DNA from 2 places in the Sporosarcina sp. P17b genome. Region 1 is predicted to be linked to the other one. Evidence: predicted binding sites of a transcription regulator. Region 1 holds the regulator's gene; the other holds the start of a gene.

Region 1 (7,415 bases):
TTAACCTCTATTATTTTTATGGTAACTAATATAAAAAGAGGTGACATGATGGCAACTGCAACAGAGAGTCGACCGGTCAGTAGATTCAATGCACTAACCATTGTATACAGTGGAATGTTCGCATCATTAATGATGATTGGAGCAAATATTACATCCTTCGTGCCGTTTTTAGTAGTTGGTGGAGTGCCTATTACATTGCAAACGTTTTTCGCGATCTTATCGGGACTATTACTCGGCAGCCGTCTAGGTGCATTATCTATGACGGTGTATATGTTAATAGGGCTAGCGGGTGCACCGGTCTTCGCAAGATTTTCAGGCGGATTCGGTCAGATATTAAGTCCGACGTTCGGTTTTATTGTTACTTTCATTCTAATTGCTTATGTAGCGGGAAAGATTGTCGAGCGAAATCAGACCCTGCCTGCTTTTATTACCGCTGCGCTAGTCGCTACCGCAATCAACTACATACTAGGTACAAGTTGGATGTATTTTGCGTATAAGATGTGGGCTGCTGCACCCGAGGTGTTTTCTTATAAGATCGCATGGCTATGGATGATGCCTCCACTGCCAAAAGATCTAATTCTAGCTGTGTTGTCAGGCATGTTTGCGTTCAGAATATCAAAACACTTGAAAGTGAGGCGTACATTATAATGAATTACCAACAACTCGCTACTAGAGTACTAGAAGGACATGTATTAACCGACGAGGAATCACTTGCACTATTAAACAGCCCAGATGAAGATTTACTATTATTACTGCATGCAACGTACTCGATTCGATCACATTATTTCGGAAATAAAGTAAAGTTGAATATGATCATCAATACGAAATCAGGTTTATGTCCGGAGAACTGTGGTTATTGCGCTCAGTCCATCGTTTCAAAAGCGCCTGTCGAAAAGTATGCAATGATGAAATCAGAAGAGATACTTGAAGGTGCGGAGCGTGCGGCAGCCAATAAAGCAGGCACTTATTGCATCGTTGCAAGTGGACGGGGACCACGTGACAGTGAACTGGACATAGTCATTGACTCTGTTAAACAAATTAAAGAAAAGCATAAAGGAATGACGGTATGTGCTTGCCTAGGAATTTTGAAGCCAGGACAAGCGACTCGTTTGAAAGAGGCAGGAGTAGATCGCTACAACCACAACTTGAACACATCCGCAGAGCATCACGAAAGTATAACAACGTCGCACACATACGAAGATCGTGTAAACACTGTAGGATTGGCCAAAGAAGCAGGCATTTCTCCGTGTTCAGGCGTCATCGTCGGCATGCGTGAAACAAAGCAAGACATTATCTCTATGGCACGTAGCCTGCGCGAACTGGACGCAGACTCCATACCTGTAAACTTCCTGCACGCAGTTGATGGAACACCATTAGAAGGAACGTCAGAACTGGACCCACGCTACTGTCTAAAAGTCCTGTGTCTGTTCCGCTACATTAACCCTAGCAAAGAAATCCGTATCTCGGGTGGACGTGAAGTCAATCTAAGAAGTCTACAACCACTAGGTCTTTACGCAGCAAACTCTATCTTCATCGGTGATTACCTCACAACAGCCGGTCAAGAAAATGACCAAGATCTAAAGATGCTTGAAGACATGGGCTTCGAAGTCGACCTAGAACCAATGCGTAAAGAACCCATCACTATATAAAGAGAAAAGAACTAAAATTTTGTACAGTATATGACTGAAGACGATCCGCTATGAGGATCTGTTCTTCAGTCTTTTATTTTTCAATCGATATTTTTTTAGAAGATTGTAATAACCAATCATAGTTGAAAGCGTCTGTTTGGAGTGTAATCAACAGTCCCTACCAACTCACTATGTTTTTGTCTGGTAACTAATTGAATAATAAATAGCCTAATGTGACAACCTAGCAACAGGTTTCCTTTCAGCCTAAACAGGTATACATACAAACAAATGAATTGCATCATGTCCGATTTTTGCGATACAATCAAGTCAAAGATAGTCAAAGTCAACTAGAACGTTGAGCGAAACGAGGTGACGAGATGCGTAATATTTCTGACATTATAGAAGGATATTTGAAGTCGATTATCGAAGAGGAAGATAGTGCTTCTATTGAAATCAAACGAAATGAGATTGCTGAGAAGTTTCAATGCGTTCCTTCACAGATTAACTACGTGATTAAAACGCGATTTACAGTCGAGCGTGGCTACGCTGTAGAGTCTAAACGCGGAGGTGGGGGCTACATCCGGATTTATCGCGTGCGTACCAACTCCCGAAAAGACTTACTTGAACAAGCGCTAGAAGTTTTAGAAAGTGAAGCGTCCTCCACTATGGCGGAAGATGTGATTATTCGTTTAATTGAAGAACAAGTCATTACAGAGCGTGAAGCTAAACTGATGCTCGCGGCAGTGGGACGTACAACACTGCGTTATATGTTGCCTGAGCGTGATGCACTGCGATCGCGTATCCTTCGCGCCATGTTAGTTACATTAATATATGAAGAGATAGAATGAGGTGAGTCCCGATGCTTTGTGAAAACTGTAAAGAACGACCCGCTACTGTCGTGTTTAAACAAGAAACACCAAATGGTATAACAGAGCGCCATTTATGTGATAAATGTGCATTTTATTCGCAGACATTTTCTTTCAGTCCTGATCAAGAACCTTTGTCGATTCAACAATTCTTGGCACACTGGTTAGGAGGTTCTGAAATATTTCCAGAACAGAAAACCGGTGAAACGCTTCCGGATGGTCCGAAATGTCCGAACTGTGGTTTAACCTTCCATCGTTTTCTCGACAGTGGAAAGTTTGGCTGTGCTACATGTTACGATGCATTTCGTGGACAGTTGCCAAGGGTGTTTGCAAAATTACACAACGGTCACGCTCAACACCGAGGGAAAATACCGGTTTCGCTTAATGAACGTTTTGCCTTAAAGAAAAAGCTTGAAGATATCCGTACGAAAATGCGAGAGGCCGTAGAAGATGAACGGTTTGAAGAAGCCGCATCTTTGCGGGATGAGGCGAATCAGCTGAAACAGCAACTGGAAGATGGAGGTGACGATCAACATGTCATTTGAAAAATTCATCAAACAGGAACTGACGGGTTGGATGGTAGCAGAAGGGGAACACGCCGACATCGTCCTATCCACAAGAATTAGACTGGCCCGCAACCTCCAAAAACACTTATTTCCAATAAGCGCGTCGCAAGAAGATGCAAATGATGTCAGTGAGGCATTGAATCATGCAGTCGAGACGATGGAGGATCACCACTTTACTGGTACTACTATGAAAGATTTAACACCACTTGAGAGACAAATTTTAGTCGAGAAGCACTTAGTCAGTCCGCAGTTAATTGATCCTAAAAAGCACGGATCTGTTCTACTGTCGGAAGATGAAACAATCAGTATTATGGTGAATGAAGAAGATCATATTCGCATTCAATGCATTTATCCAGGTTTTCAAATTGATCAGGCGTATGAACATGCTGATCAAGTAGACAGCGAGTTAGAAAAGAATTTAGACTATGCATTTGATGAGACGTTTGGCTATTTGACTAGTTGTCCATCCAACACAGGTACAGGAATGCGCGCATCGGTCATGATGCATTTACCTGCACTGACGATTACTAAACAAATTGAACGCATTATTCCAGCGATATCAAGGCTTGGAATGGTCGTACGAGGAAGTTATGGAGAAGGCAGCGAAGCGCTCGGAAATATTTATCAGATTTCCAATCAAATCACACTAGGCAAATCAGAAGAAGAAATCCTGAAAGACTTGGAAAGTATTGCGAAACGTCTGATAGCGCATGAAAAGAAATCACGCGAACTATTATTGGCCAAATCGGAAGTTCACTTGGAGAATAGATTATTCAGAGCGCTTGGGACGCTGACACATTCACGGATTTTACCATCGGCAGAAGCGGCAAAATGTTTGTCTGACGTCCGATTGGGTATTGATTTAGGTATATTCGAAAATATCGACATGTCTATTTTGAATGAATTGATGATTTTCATGCAGCCGGGTTTCCTTCAGCAATATGCGGGTGCAGAATTAACATCAGATGAGCGTGATATCCTTCGTGCACAATTGTTCCGTAATCGGCTGGGTGTAGGGAAATCTTCTGTACCAGAGCAAGATACTGATCCATCGTGAGCAAAGTTTTTGCAAGTAGGATAAAGAAGATTTATAATTAATCAAAGATAGTCAAAGTCAATATGCGGATTTGGTTGTATCGCGAACTGACTTGAATATATATAAGTGATAGGAAACAAAGCAACGATGCGTTATTTTGCATAACATAGAGTATAGTCCACTGAATGAAGGAAAGAGGGGAATGAATATGATGTTTAATCGATTTACACAACGTGCACAAAAGGTTTTACAACTGGCCCAAGAAGAGGCAATACGTTTAAAACATGAATCTATTGGTACTGAGCATATTTTACTTGGTTTGATTCGAGAAGGTGGCGGCATCGCAGCGAAAGCTCTTGAAGCAATTAATGTGAATGCAGATACTATTGAACGTGAAGTAGAAGTTTTGGTAGGTGTGGGCTCTAAAGACGTGGGTCCGATTGTTCATTATACTCCTCGTGCAAAACGAGTTATCGAGTTATCTGTAGATGAGTCACGCAAACTGGGGCATTCTTATATCGGTACTGAGCATATTTTATTGGCTTTGATTCGAGAAGGAGAAGGCGTCGCTGCACGCGTTCTAAATAATGCGGGTGTTAGTTTAAATAAAGCACGTCAACAAGTACTTCAGTTACTTGGTAATGATGAGAGTTCAGTTAATAATCCAGCGAATTCTGCATCAGCAGCAACACCGACATTGGATAGCTTAGCACGTGATTTAACTGAAATTGCACGTGAAGGTACATTGGATCCGGTAATTGGTCGTAGCAAAGAAATCACACGCGTTATTGAAGTCTTAGCGCGTCGCACGAAAAACAACCCCGTGTTAATTGGGGAACCAGGCGTTGGTAAAACAGCAATTGCAGAAGGCTTGGCACAGCAAGTAGTGAGTAACGAAGTGCCAGAGATCTTACGTGATAAGCGCGTTATGACGCTTGATATGGGGACAGTCGTTGCGGGTACGAAATACCGTGGTGAATTTGAAGATAGAATGAAGAAGGTAATGGAAGAAATCCGTCAAGCGGGCAATATTATCTTATTCATCGATGAATTACACACGTTGATCGGTGCAGGTGGAGCAGAAGGTGCTATTGATGCATCCAACATCTTGAAACCATCTCTTGCACGCGGTGAACTACAATGTATCGGTGCTACAACACTTGATGAATATCGTAAATATATTGAAAAGGATGCAGCACTTGAGCGTCGTTTCCAGCCGATCCAAGTTGATGAGCCTTCAGTAGATGAAACGATACAAATTATCAAAGGCTTGCGCGATCGTTATGAGGCGCATCACCGTGTAAAGATTACAGATGAAGCAGTCGAAGCGGCAGCGAAAATGTCCGACCGCTATATTTCAGACCGTTTCTTGCCAGACAAAGCGATCGACTTGATTGACGAAGCTGGATCAAAAGTGCGCTTACGCTCGTATACTACTCCTCCTAACTTGAAGGAGCTTGAAGTAAAACTTGAAGCAATTCGTTCCGAGAAGAATGCAGCTGTTCAAAGCCAAGAATTTGAAAAAGCCGCTTCTTATCGTGATAAAGAGCAGAAGATGAAGGAAGAATTAGAAACAACGAAAGCCGCTTGGAAGGAAAAACAAGGACAGACTGAATCCGAAGTGACAGTAAATGATATTGCGTCTGTTGTAGCGATGTGGACAGGAATCCCTGTTGACAAGATTGCAGAGACAGAGTCAGCTAAATTACTGAACATGGAAGAGATTTTGCATCAGCGTGTCATTGGCCAAAAAGAAGCTGTGTTATCTATTTCGAAAGCTATCCGTCGAGCACGTGCAGGATTGAAAGATCCGAAGCGTCCGATTGGTTCATTCATTTTCCTAGGACCAACTGGTGTAGGTAAAACTGAACTGGGCCGTGCGTTGGCAGAAGTGATGTTCGGCGATGAAGATGCAATGATTCGCATCGATATGTCCGAATACATGGAGAAACATTCAACTTCTCGTTTAGTCGGATCACCTCCAGGATATGTAGGATATGATGAAGGCGGTCAATTAACTGAGAAGGTTCGCCGTAAGCCGTACTCAGTTGTATTGCTAGATGAAATTGAAAAAGCGCATCCAGATGTCTTTAATATACTATTACAAGTATTGGAGGACGGACGCTTAACAGATTCTAAAGGACGTACAGTTGATTTCCGCAACACGGTAATCATCATGACTTCGAACGTTGGAGCAACTGAATTGAAGAAAAACCGCTATGTCGGCTTTAATATTCAAGATGGTGAATCCGACTACGATGACATGAAAGAAAAAATGCTTGCAGAATTGAAGAAAACATTCCGACCAGAGTTCTTGAACCGTGTGGATGACATGATTGTCTTCCATTCATTGGAGAAAGAGCACTTACGTGAAATCGTCAGCTTGATGAGTGATGAACTTTCTAAGCGTTTGACTGAACAAGACATCGAATTGGTGTTGACTGAGTCCGCTAAAGATAAAATCACGGAAGAAGGATATGATCCGGAGTACGGAGCTCGTCCATTACGTCGTGCATTGCAAAAACATGTAGAAGATCGTTTATCTGAAGAGTTACTTGAAGGTAAAGTTCTGATGGGTGAAAAAGTGATCGTTGACGTAGAAGATGACAAGTTCATCGTACGCACGGAGAAACAAACAGTAGTAGCAGCAGAAAAATAATAATATGATGTTCCGGATAGCTCGCTCGCTTAGTTTTTAAAAAGCGCAGCGGGCTGTCCTTTTCGTATTTTTCAATAAGGAGAGAGTGTATGGCTAAGCGTAAATCGAAGTTCATGTGCCGTTCTTGTGGATATGAGTCAGCCAAATGGATGGGGCGCTGTCCTGGTTGTGGAGAATGGAATACGATGGATGAAGAAGTAGAGATCGTACAAAAAGGACCGCGTGCTGCATTTCAGCATGGTGAAAGAGTGAAGCAGAAAGCTTTACCGATTAGTCAGGTGGAAATGGCTGAAGAGCCGCGTGTCAAAACGGAATTAGAGGAATTAAACCGCGTACTTGGAGGCGGGATTGTTCCAGGCTCGCTCATATTAATCGGTGGTGATCCGGGTATTGGGAAATCTACTTTATTACTTCAAGTCTCGTCACTGCTTGCAAATCAACAACAGCGCGTACTGTATATATCAGGAGAGGAATCGATTAAGCAAACTAAGTTACGTGCGGAACGTTTAGGTGTGAAGTCAGATGAGTTATATATTTATGCCGAAACAGATTTGGCGATGATCAATGAAACTGTAGATGAAGTGAAGCCGAGATTTGTAATTGTGGATTCGATTCAGACTGTACATCATCCTGAAGTATCATCAGCACCAGGAAGCGTAT
Region 2 (7,415 bases), on a different contig from region 1:
CCTTCTATTGATCGACAGGAGGAGAGTCGATGCAAATAATAGTAGCGAGTTCGATTTTTCTACTCACGCTCATTTTCGTCATTTGGCAACCACGAAACTTATCAATCGGCTGGTCCGCAATTGCCGGTGCACTTCTTGCGCTACTGGCTGGCGTCGTCAGTTTCACTGACGTAATCGACGTAACAGCGATTGTTTGGAATGCTACATTAACATTTGTCGCTCTAATTATTATTTCGTTAATTTTGGATGAAATCGGATTTTTCGAATGGTCCGCTTTACATATGGCGCGTTTTGCCAAAGGAAGTGGCGTCAGGATGTTCTTGCTAGTCATCCTACTCGGCGCCGGTGTATCGGCTTTATTTGCGAATGATGGCGCAGCTTTGATCCTAACGCCAATTGTTCTTGCGATGGTGCGTGCGCTTGATTTCAAAGAGAAGATGATTCTCCCCTTTGTCATGGCATCGGGATTCATTGCGGACACCACGTCGCTGCCTCTCGTTGTCAGCAATCTCGTAAACATCGTCTCTGCCGACTTCTTCGGTATCGGTTTTGCCGAATACGCAAGCCGGATGATCATTCCGAACTTCTTCAGTCTCGGCGCAAGCATTCTCGTGCTGTTTATCTATTTCCGGAAATCCATTCCAAAACGTTTTGATGAAAAGTTGCTGCGCACACCCGCTAGCGCCATTCGAGATCACAAAATGTTTCGGATTTCATTTGTCGTACTCGGCACCCTACTCGTTGGCTACTTCATTAGCGAATCAATTGGATTACCCGTCTCCTTCATTGCCGGTTCGATTGCGATTGTATTCTTATTGATCGCGAGAACGAGCGATGCAGTAGAAACCAAAACCGTAATCAAAGGCGCACCTTGGGCAGTCGTGTTCTTCTCAATCGGAATGTACGTAGTCGTCTACGGTCTGCGCAACGTAGGACTGACGTCTGTATTGACAGGATTGATCGAGTGGACGGCTGGACATGGTTTGTATGCCGCAACGATCGGCATGGGCTTCATTGCCGCAATTCTGTCGTCGGTTATGAATAATATGCCGACCGTTATGATTGACGCATTAGCCATTCAAGACGCTGCAGTTCCACCAGATGTGCGCGAGGCATTGATCTACGCAAACGTTATTGGATCAGACCTCGGTCCCAAAATGACACCTATCGGCTCACTTGCGACGCTGCTGTGGCTGCACGTACTGTCCCTAAAGGGCGTACGTATTTCATGGGGCTATTACTTCAAAGTAGGAGTAGTTCTGACCGTGCCTACGCTGTTGATCACGTTGACTGGGTTATGGTGGTGGCTGACGGTTTCTTGAAGGTAGTGAGAGGGGAATTATAATCTGGTGCGACTTTGATACAAGATAGGTTGAAATCATGAAACTGGCAAAGGTTAGGGGCGGGAATTGGCGCTACGGAGGGGACGCTTTCCTAGAGGGCTCGCGGTGAGCCAACCAGTCGCAAGCTCCCTTGGTTGTCTCTCCTGTCGAGCTGATCCTCTGGGAGTCGCCCCTCCTACGCGCCAATTCCTTGCAATGTAAGTGGGTGATACCTTTTGTTGTTCATTAAAGTTAGTGTTGTAATAGGTTTTGAACTTCAGTACTTGTACCTAAAGAAGTTAAGACAAAACAATAATTCACATACTATCTACAGTGAGTGATCTAAATAATTGCACTATCAATGTAAGGTTGGAAGCGGAAGTTGGGGCGACTCCGGGAGCATCAGCGTGCGCCTTGAGACCCTGGACTGAGCTGAAAGCGAGGGAAGCGGATCAAGCCACGCCCTTCGAAAAGCGTCCCCAACTGGAGCTTCCATCCCCATGCCAACACTACCTAACTCTCATTTCCATTCACGTTAACCTTTCAACTTAACCCCAACATAAAAACAAGTTTAAAAGAAGTTCTATTAGGGGAAAATGAATAGCATGATGTCGTTTCGGGTAGTCTGATTGACAACACAAAAAAGCGTTTGAACATAATCGCTACATGCGAACTGTTCAAACGCTTTACTATGATGCCCTCGGCGGGAGTCGAACCCACATTTTGAGCTTCGGAGGCTCACGTGCTATCCATTGCACCACGAGGACGAAACATGTATGATCAAGCTTTAGCTATGATAACTCCACTACAGAAAGAACTTTTCTTCTGTAAGAGACATCTTCCATTGTATCTTAGAATATAATGAAAAGCAATGTGTATTTTTAAGGCAAATGATTTGACCTTTGTTGACCTTAATAGGTAAAATACAGTTATAGTTGAAATACAAACTGATTTCAACCGAACGAATATTATGAAGTAATTAAAGGAGGAAGTCTAATTGAATCTAATTCCTACAGTTATTGAACAAACAAACCGTGGTGAGAGAGCGTACGACATTTACTCTCGTCTATTGAAAGACCGTATTATCATGTTGGGTAGCGGCATTGACGACAACGTAGCCAACTCTATCGTTGCACAATTGCTCTTCCTAGAAGCTGAAGATCCAGAAAAAGACATCTCGATCTACATTAACAGCCCAGGTGGAAGCATTACAGCAGGTATGGCGATCTACGATACTATGCAATACATCAAACCAGACATCCGCACAATCTGTGTAGGCATGGCAGCATCAATGGGTGCATTCTTGCTAACAGCCGGTACAGAAGGCAAACGCTACGCATTGCCAAACGCAGAAGTCATGATTCACCAACCACTAGGTGGCGCACAAGGTCAGGCAACTGAAATCGAAATTGCCGCAAAACGCATCTTGCACCTACGCGAAAAACTAAACCAAATCCTAGCAGATCGCACTGGCCAGCCAATCGACGTCATCGCAAAAGACACAGACCGCGATAACTTCATGACTGCCGAACGCGCAAAAGAATACGGCCTAATCGACCACGTTCTAGAACGCAACGAAATCGAAAAGAAATAACAACTACAGGTTGTCGCAGAAAGCCAAAAGGCCTTCCGCGACAACCTTTTTATTTTGTGTTTTTATATGAGTTTGAGTTTGAGTTTGAGTTTGAGTTTGAGTTTGAGTTTGAGTTTGAGTTCGGGTTTGGGTTTATTTTGGTTTTGATTTTGGTTTAATCTTCACAACACAAATGTATCAGCGTTCTAACTCCAAAAAGAGACACCAGTTGGTCGTAGTGGAAGGCGGCGACTCCCGCGGGAATAGCATGAGCCTTGAGACCCCGCAGGTAGCGAAGCGGACGAGGAGGCTCAAGCCATGCCCGCAGGAAAGCGTCCGCCTGGAACGGAGACCAACGGCTTCTCCACGTACCCCCTTATTAAGTCAGAACAAAAAAAGATGACGAAACCTCAAAAGGTCATCGCCACCCATATCCAACTCACTGCTCCACTTCGACTAAATCAGCCAAATTCTGAAGGGCCAAATCCTCATCAATCCCGTCCGTAATCAACGTGATCTCCGTCCCCTTCGCAATCGCCAAACTCATAATCCCCATAATGCTCTTCGCATTCACCTGACGACTATCCTTCTTCAAATAAATATCAGCCGTATACTTATTGGCCTCCTGTACAAACAACGCTGCCTGTCGCGCTTGCAAACCAGGCTTAATTCCTACTATTACTGTTTTTTCTACCATATTGTGTGCTCCTTTTCTTCCTCTTCTCATGAAGGATCTACTAGTAATTTCAACGTAACCGATCTGCAATTTCTTCAATTTTACGCAGTCTATGATTGACTCCCGACTTACTGACCGTTGCACCCGTCACCAGCTCGCCTAGCTCTTTCAATGTCACATCTTGATGCGCAACACGTAATTGAGCAATCTCTTGCAAACGTTCTGGTAATTGATCCAAACCAATCGTGCGCTCAATCAACTTAATATTTTCAACTTGTCTTTGTGCCGCTCCGATTGTTTTATTCAGATTGGCCGTTTCACAATTCACCAATCGATTCACACTGTTTCGCATATCGCGCATGATCCGTACATCCTCAAACTTCATAAGGGATACATGTGCGCCGATGATGCCTAGGAAATCGGATATCTTTTCAGCTTCTTTCAGATAGGCGATAAATCCTTTTTTACGCTCGATAGACTTTGCATTCAATTGAAAACGATTCATCAACTCGACAAGCGATTGACTATGTTCCTGATAGCTCGAGAAGACTTCCAAGTGATAAGAAGACGTCTCCGGGTTATTAACGGAACCTCCTGCCAGGAAAGCTCCCCGTAAGTACGCGCGTGCACAGCAGTCTTTTTCAATTAGCTGTGGATCGATCGTATTGATCATTTGAAAATCATCCGTCATAATCGATAATTCTACCAATAAATGCTTGGCCCCGTCACGGATTCTGCAAATATATACATTATTTTTCTTAAGACGCATTTTTTTTCGTACAAGCAATTCCACTTTATACGGATATAGCGCCTTCACGTTCGAATACAGACGACGCGCAATAGAGGCATTTTCTGTTTGAACGTCGAGACTCAGTTGTTTATTTGAAAAAGACATGACACCATTCATACGGATGAATGCTGCAATTTCAGCTTTCGTACAGCAATCATCCGCTTCAATCTGCGTCAATTCTTTTTTCGTTTTGGATGCAAAAGACATGATATCCCCCCTCTTCGGCGATTTTCATATCTATCCGCCTTCTACGTTCTCTCTATATAGCGCATCAACATGTCTGCTACTTCCGTCGTTTTATGCATAATCGTTCCATCTACAATTGTCGCGATTTCCTGCACAAATACTTCGGGTACTAGCGCTTGCAGTTTTTCTAAATCGTTCTCCACAAGCCAAGGCTCTTCTTTTTCATCGCGGTTGTGCGTGCGTCTGAACGCTTCTGCATTATTCACCAGTACCGCATCGAGGAAAGGTGCTCCAGCATGGTCATAGAGTGCCTGCACGTGCTCAGAAGCGGTGTAGCGATACGTTTCACCACGTTGCGTAGTTAAATTGCCGACATATACCTTTTTAGCGGTGCTTTCGATAATCGCATCGCGAATATCCTGCACTAAAAGAGTTGGCAAAGTACTAGTATACAAGCTTCCCGGCCCAAAAACGATTAAATCTGCATTTTTTAGCGTATCGGCTGTTTCTGGCAATGGTTTTACATCTTGTGGCGTGATGAAGACATTACGAATTTTTCTTCCATAGAGAGGAATTTTCGATTCACCTGTAATAATTGAACCATCTTCAAGCTCTGCATGCAAGGTAATTCGCTGATTTGCTGCAGGTAATACTTTCCCCTTTATATTCAGCACAACGCCCATCTGCTCGACTGCACGGGCAAAATCTCCAGTGATGGTCGTGAGGGCGGTAAGCATTAAGTTCCCAAGAGAATGCCCCTTTAAACCATCTGATCCTTCGAAACGGTGTTGAAACATTTTCTCAATCATCGGCTCGACATCTGAAAGCGCTGCCATAACCTGTCTTATATCTCCGGGCGGCGGGACATTGTACTGGTCGAATAAACGACCCGAACTGCCCCCATCATCCGCCACCGTGACAATAGCTGTCAACTGAATCGGATGCCGTTTTAATCCCCGAAGAATCGTAGATAACCCCGTACCGCCACCGAACACAACGACTTTTTTCATAGTAGTGGATTGCATATTTATGTCAACCCTTTCTTTTTTCAACATCCCGATGCGATACGTATGTCGGGTAGTCCTCTTTAAAGACACCTTTAAAGTATTCAGCAAGTGTAACAGAACGATGTTGACCGCCAGTACAGCCGAATGCAATGACCGCTTGACCTTTACCTTCTTGTTTATACTGAGGTATTAAGAACTTGAATAAATCTGTTAGTTTTTCGATTAATTCTTTCGTATCTGCCCATTTCAATACGTAATCTGATACTTCATGATTCAAACCTGTCAACGGACGCAATTCTTCTAAATAGAACGGATTCGGTAAAAATCGTACGTCGAATACAACATCTGCATCGATCGGCATACCATGCTTAAATCCAAATGACACGAAATTCAATGTAAATTTCGGCTCACCCGCTTCAGAAAATTCACGTGTGATTTTCTCGCGTAATTGCTTTGGCTTTAATTTCGATGTATCAATAATCGAACGCGAAAGTCCTTTTAATTCTTTTAGCAAATGACGCTCTTTGCGAATTCCTTCGAGCAACACGCCACCTTCAGACAATGGGTGTGATCTGCGTGTTTCTTTATAGCGTTTTACAAGTGTTTCATCATCTGAATCCAAGAATAACAAACTTGTTTTCACATCTTCCATTTTGAATAATCCGTCGAGTGCCGCAATCAAAGAATCAAATAAACTTCCACCGCGTGTATCCATCACGGCTGCAATCCGTCTCATTTGATTATCCGACTTCATCATCAAATCCAGGAACGTCACAAATAGTTCCGGCGGCAAATTGTCTATGCAATAGAATCCCATATCTTCAAAGCATTGCATAGCGACTGTCTTACCTGCACCTGACATACCTGTAATTATTACGACTTCATATTCATTTACCGCTTGTGGCTGATCCATAAATGTTATTCACCTTCCGTCGATTGTTGAAGCGACTCCCGCAAGAAGCGGAATTGCTCTGTATAATAGAACGTTCCATACTGCGTACCTTTTTGACTGACAGCAAAGAGAAGATTCTTGCGGTCTCCTTCTGCCATTGGCAATGTATGCAAACTGTCCAGTGGATGCCATTCCAGTTCACCTTCTACGGTGGTCTTCAATAATTCTCCAGAATAATCATGGGCAACAAATGTGAAGAGCAACCATTCATTCAGTAATTCTTTCCCTTCATCATCCATGATCATCATCGTATATACGCCTTTTAAATGTGGTGCGATAGCGTGCGCTCCGGTTTCTTCAAGAAACTCCCGACTAGCTGCTTCATAAACAGACTCACCTTCATCGATTTTTCCACCCGGTGCCACATACCAACCGCGTCTTGGCTTCTTCAGTAAAAGGACTTGACCGTCTTTCACCACGAGCAAATTAGCAATTTTTTGCATATGTAGTTCCCCACTTTTCAAGTATGTAGTTATAGTATACAATGCTTTCAATGAAAACGATAAAAAAAGGTGACTATTCACGGAAGTTTATACCGCAAATAGCCACAAAGTTGCTATATTATGAAAAGGGGGTCTTTCTTCTTTCTATTATCCCCCATCTATATTGCAAGACGATTACATATACGTTACGAATTCATGACCCGTTTATGCTTTCGCTTCTACTTCCTCCATCAACTCTTCAATGTACTTCTGAGCTGCTTGAGCTGCAATACTTCCGTCTCCTGTAGCTGTCACGACTTGACGCAATAACTTCTCGCGCACATCGCCTGCTGCAAAGATACCTGGAATTTTCGTTTCCATAATGTCATTTGTTTCAATATAGCCGTTTTCATCCAAAATGCCGAGATCTTTGAAAGGTTCTGTGATTGGGTCCAATCCGATATAAACGAACATACCTTCAGTTTCC

The links. Region 1 encodes CtsR, which represses protease genes until heat stress. Its sites were predicted from a motif close to ATGGTCAATAAAGGTCAAACA; they were not measured.
Region 2: the regulator CtsR is predicted to act here: its motif matches at 2,215-2,235, upstream of clpP (ATP-dependent Clp endopeptidase proteolytic subunit ClpP).

The regions. Positions count from the first base shown of each region.
Region 1 covers NZ_PDYP01000003.1:98,483-105,897, reverse strand. Annotated here, with positions in the region: gene CSV76_RS04555 (biotin transporter BioY) at 46-648, shown strand; gene bioB (biotin synthase BioB) at 648-1,649, shown strand; gene CSV76_RS04545 (CtsR family transcriptional regulator) at 2,006-2,476, shown strand; gene CSV76_RS04540 (UvrB/UvrC motif-containing protein) at 2,488-3,039, shown strand; gene mcsB (protein-arginine kinase McsB) at 3,029-4,117, shown strand; gene CSV76_RS04530 (ATP-dependent Clp protease ATP-binding subunit) at 4,305-6,755, shown strand; gene radA (DNA repair protein RadA) at 6,845-7,415, shown strand, end outside.
Region 2 covers NZ_PDYP01000008.1:55,826-63,240, reverse strand. Annotated here, with positions in the region: gene CSV76_RS10835 (ArsR/SmtB family transcription factor) at 1-39, shown strand, start outside; gene CSV76_RS10830 (arsenic transporter) at 30-1,322, shown strand; tRNA gene CSV76_RS10825 (tRNA-Arg) at 2,018-2,089, opposite strand; gene clpP (ATP-dependent Clp endopeptidase proteolytic subunit ClpP) at 2,320-2,916, shown strand; gene CSV76_RS10815 (HPr family phosphocarrier protein) at 3,335-3,592, opposite strand; gene whiA (DNA-binding protein WhiA) at 3,642-4,568, opposite strand; gene CSV76_RS10805 (gluconeogenesis factor YvcK family protein) at 4,610-5,557, opposite strand; gene rapZ (RNase adapter RapZ) at 5,580-6,467, opposite strand; gene CSV76_RS10795 (8-oxo-dGTP diphosphatase) at 6,473-6,949, opposite strand; gene trxB (thioredoxin-disulfide reductase) at 7,154-7,415, opposite strand, start outside.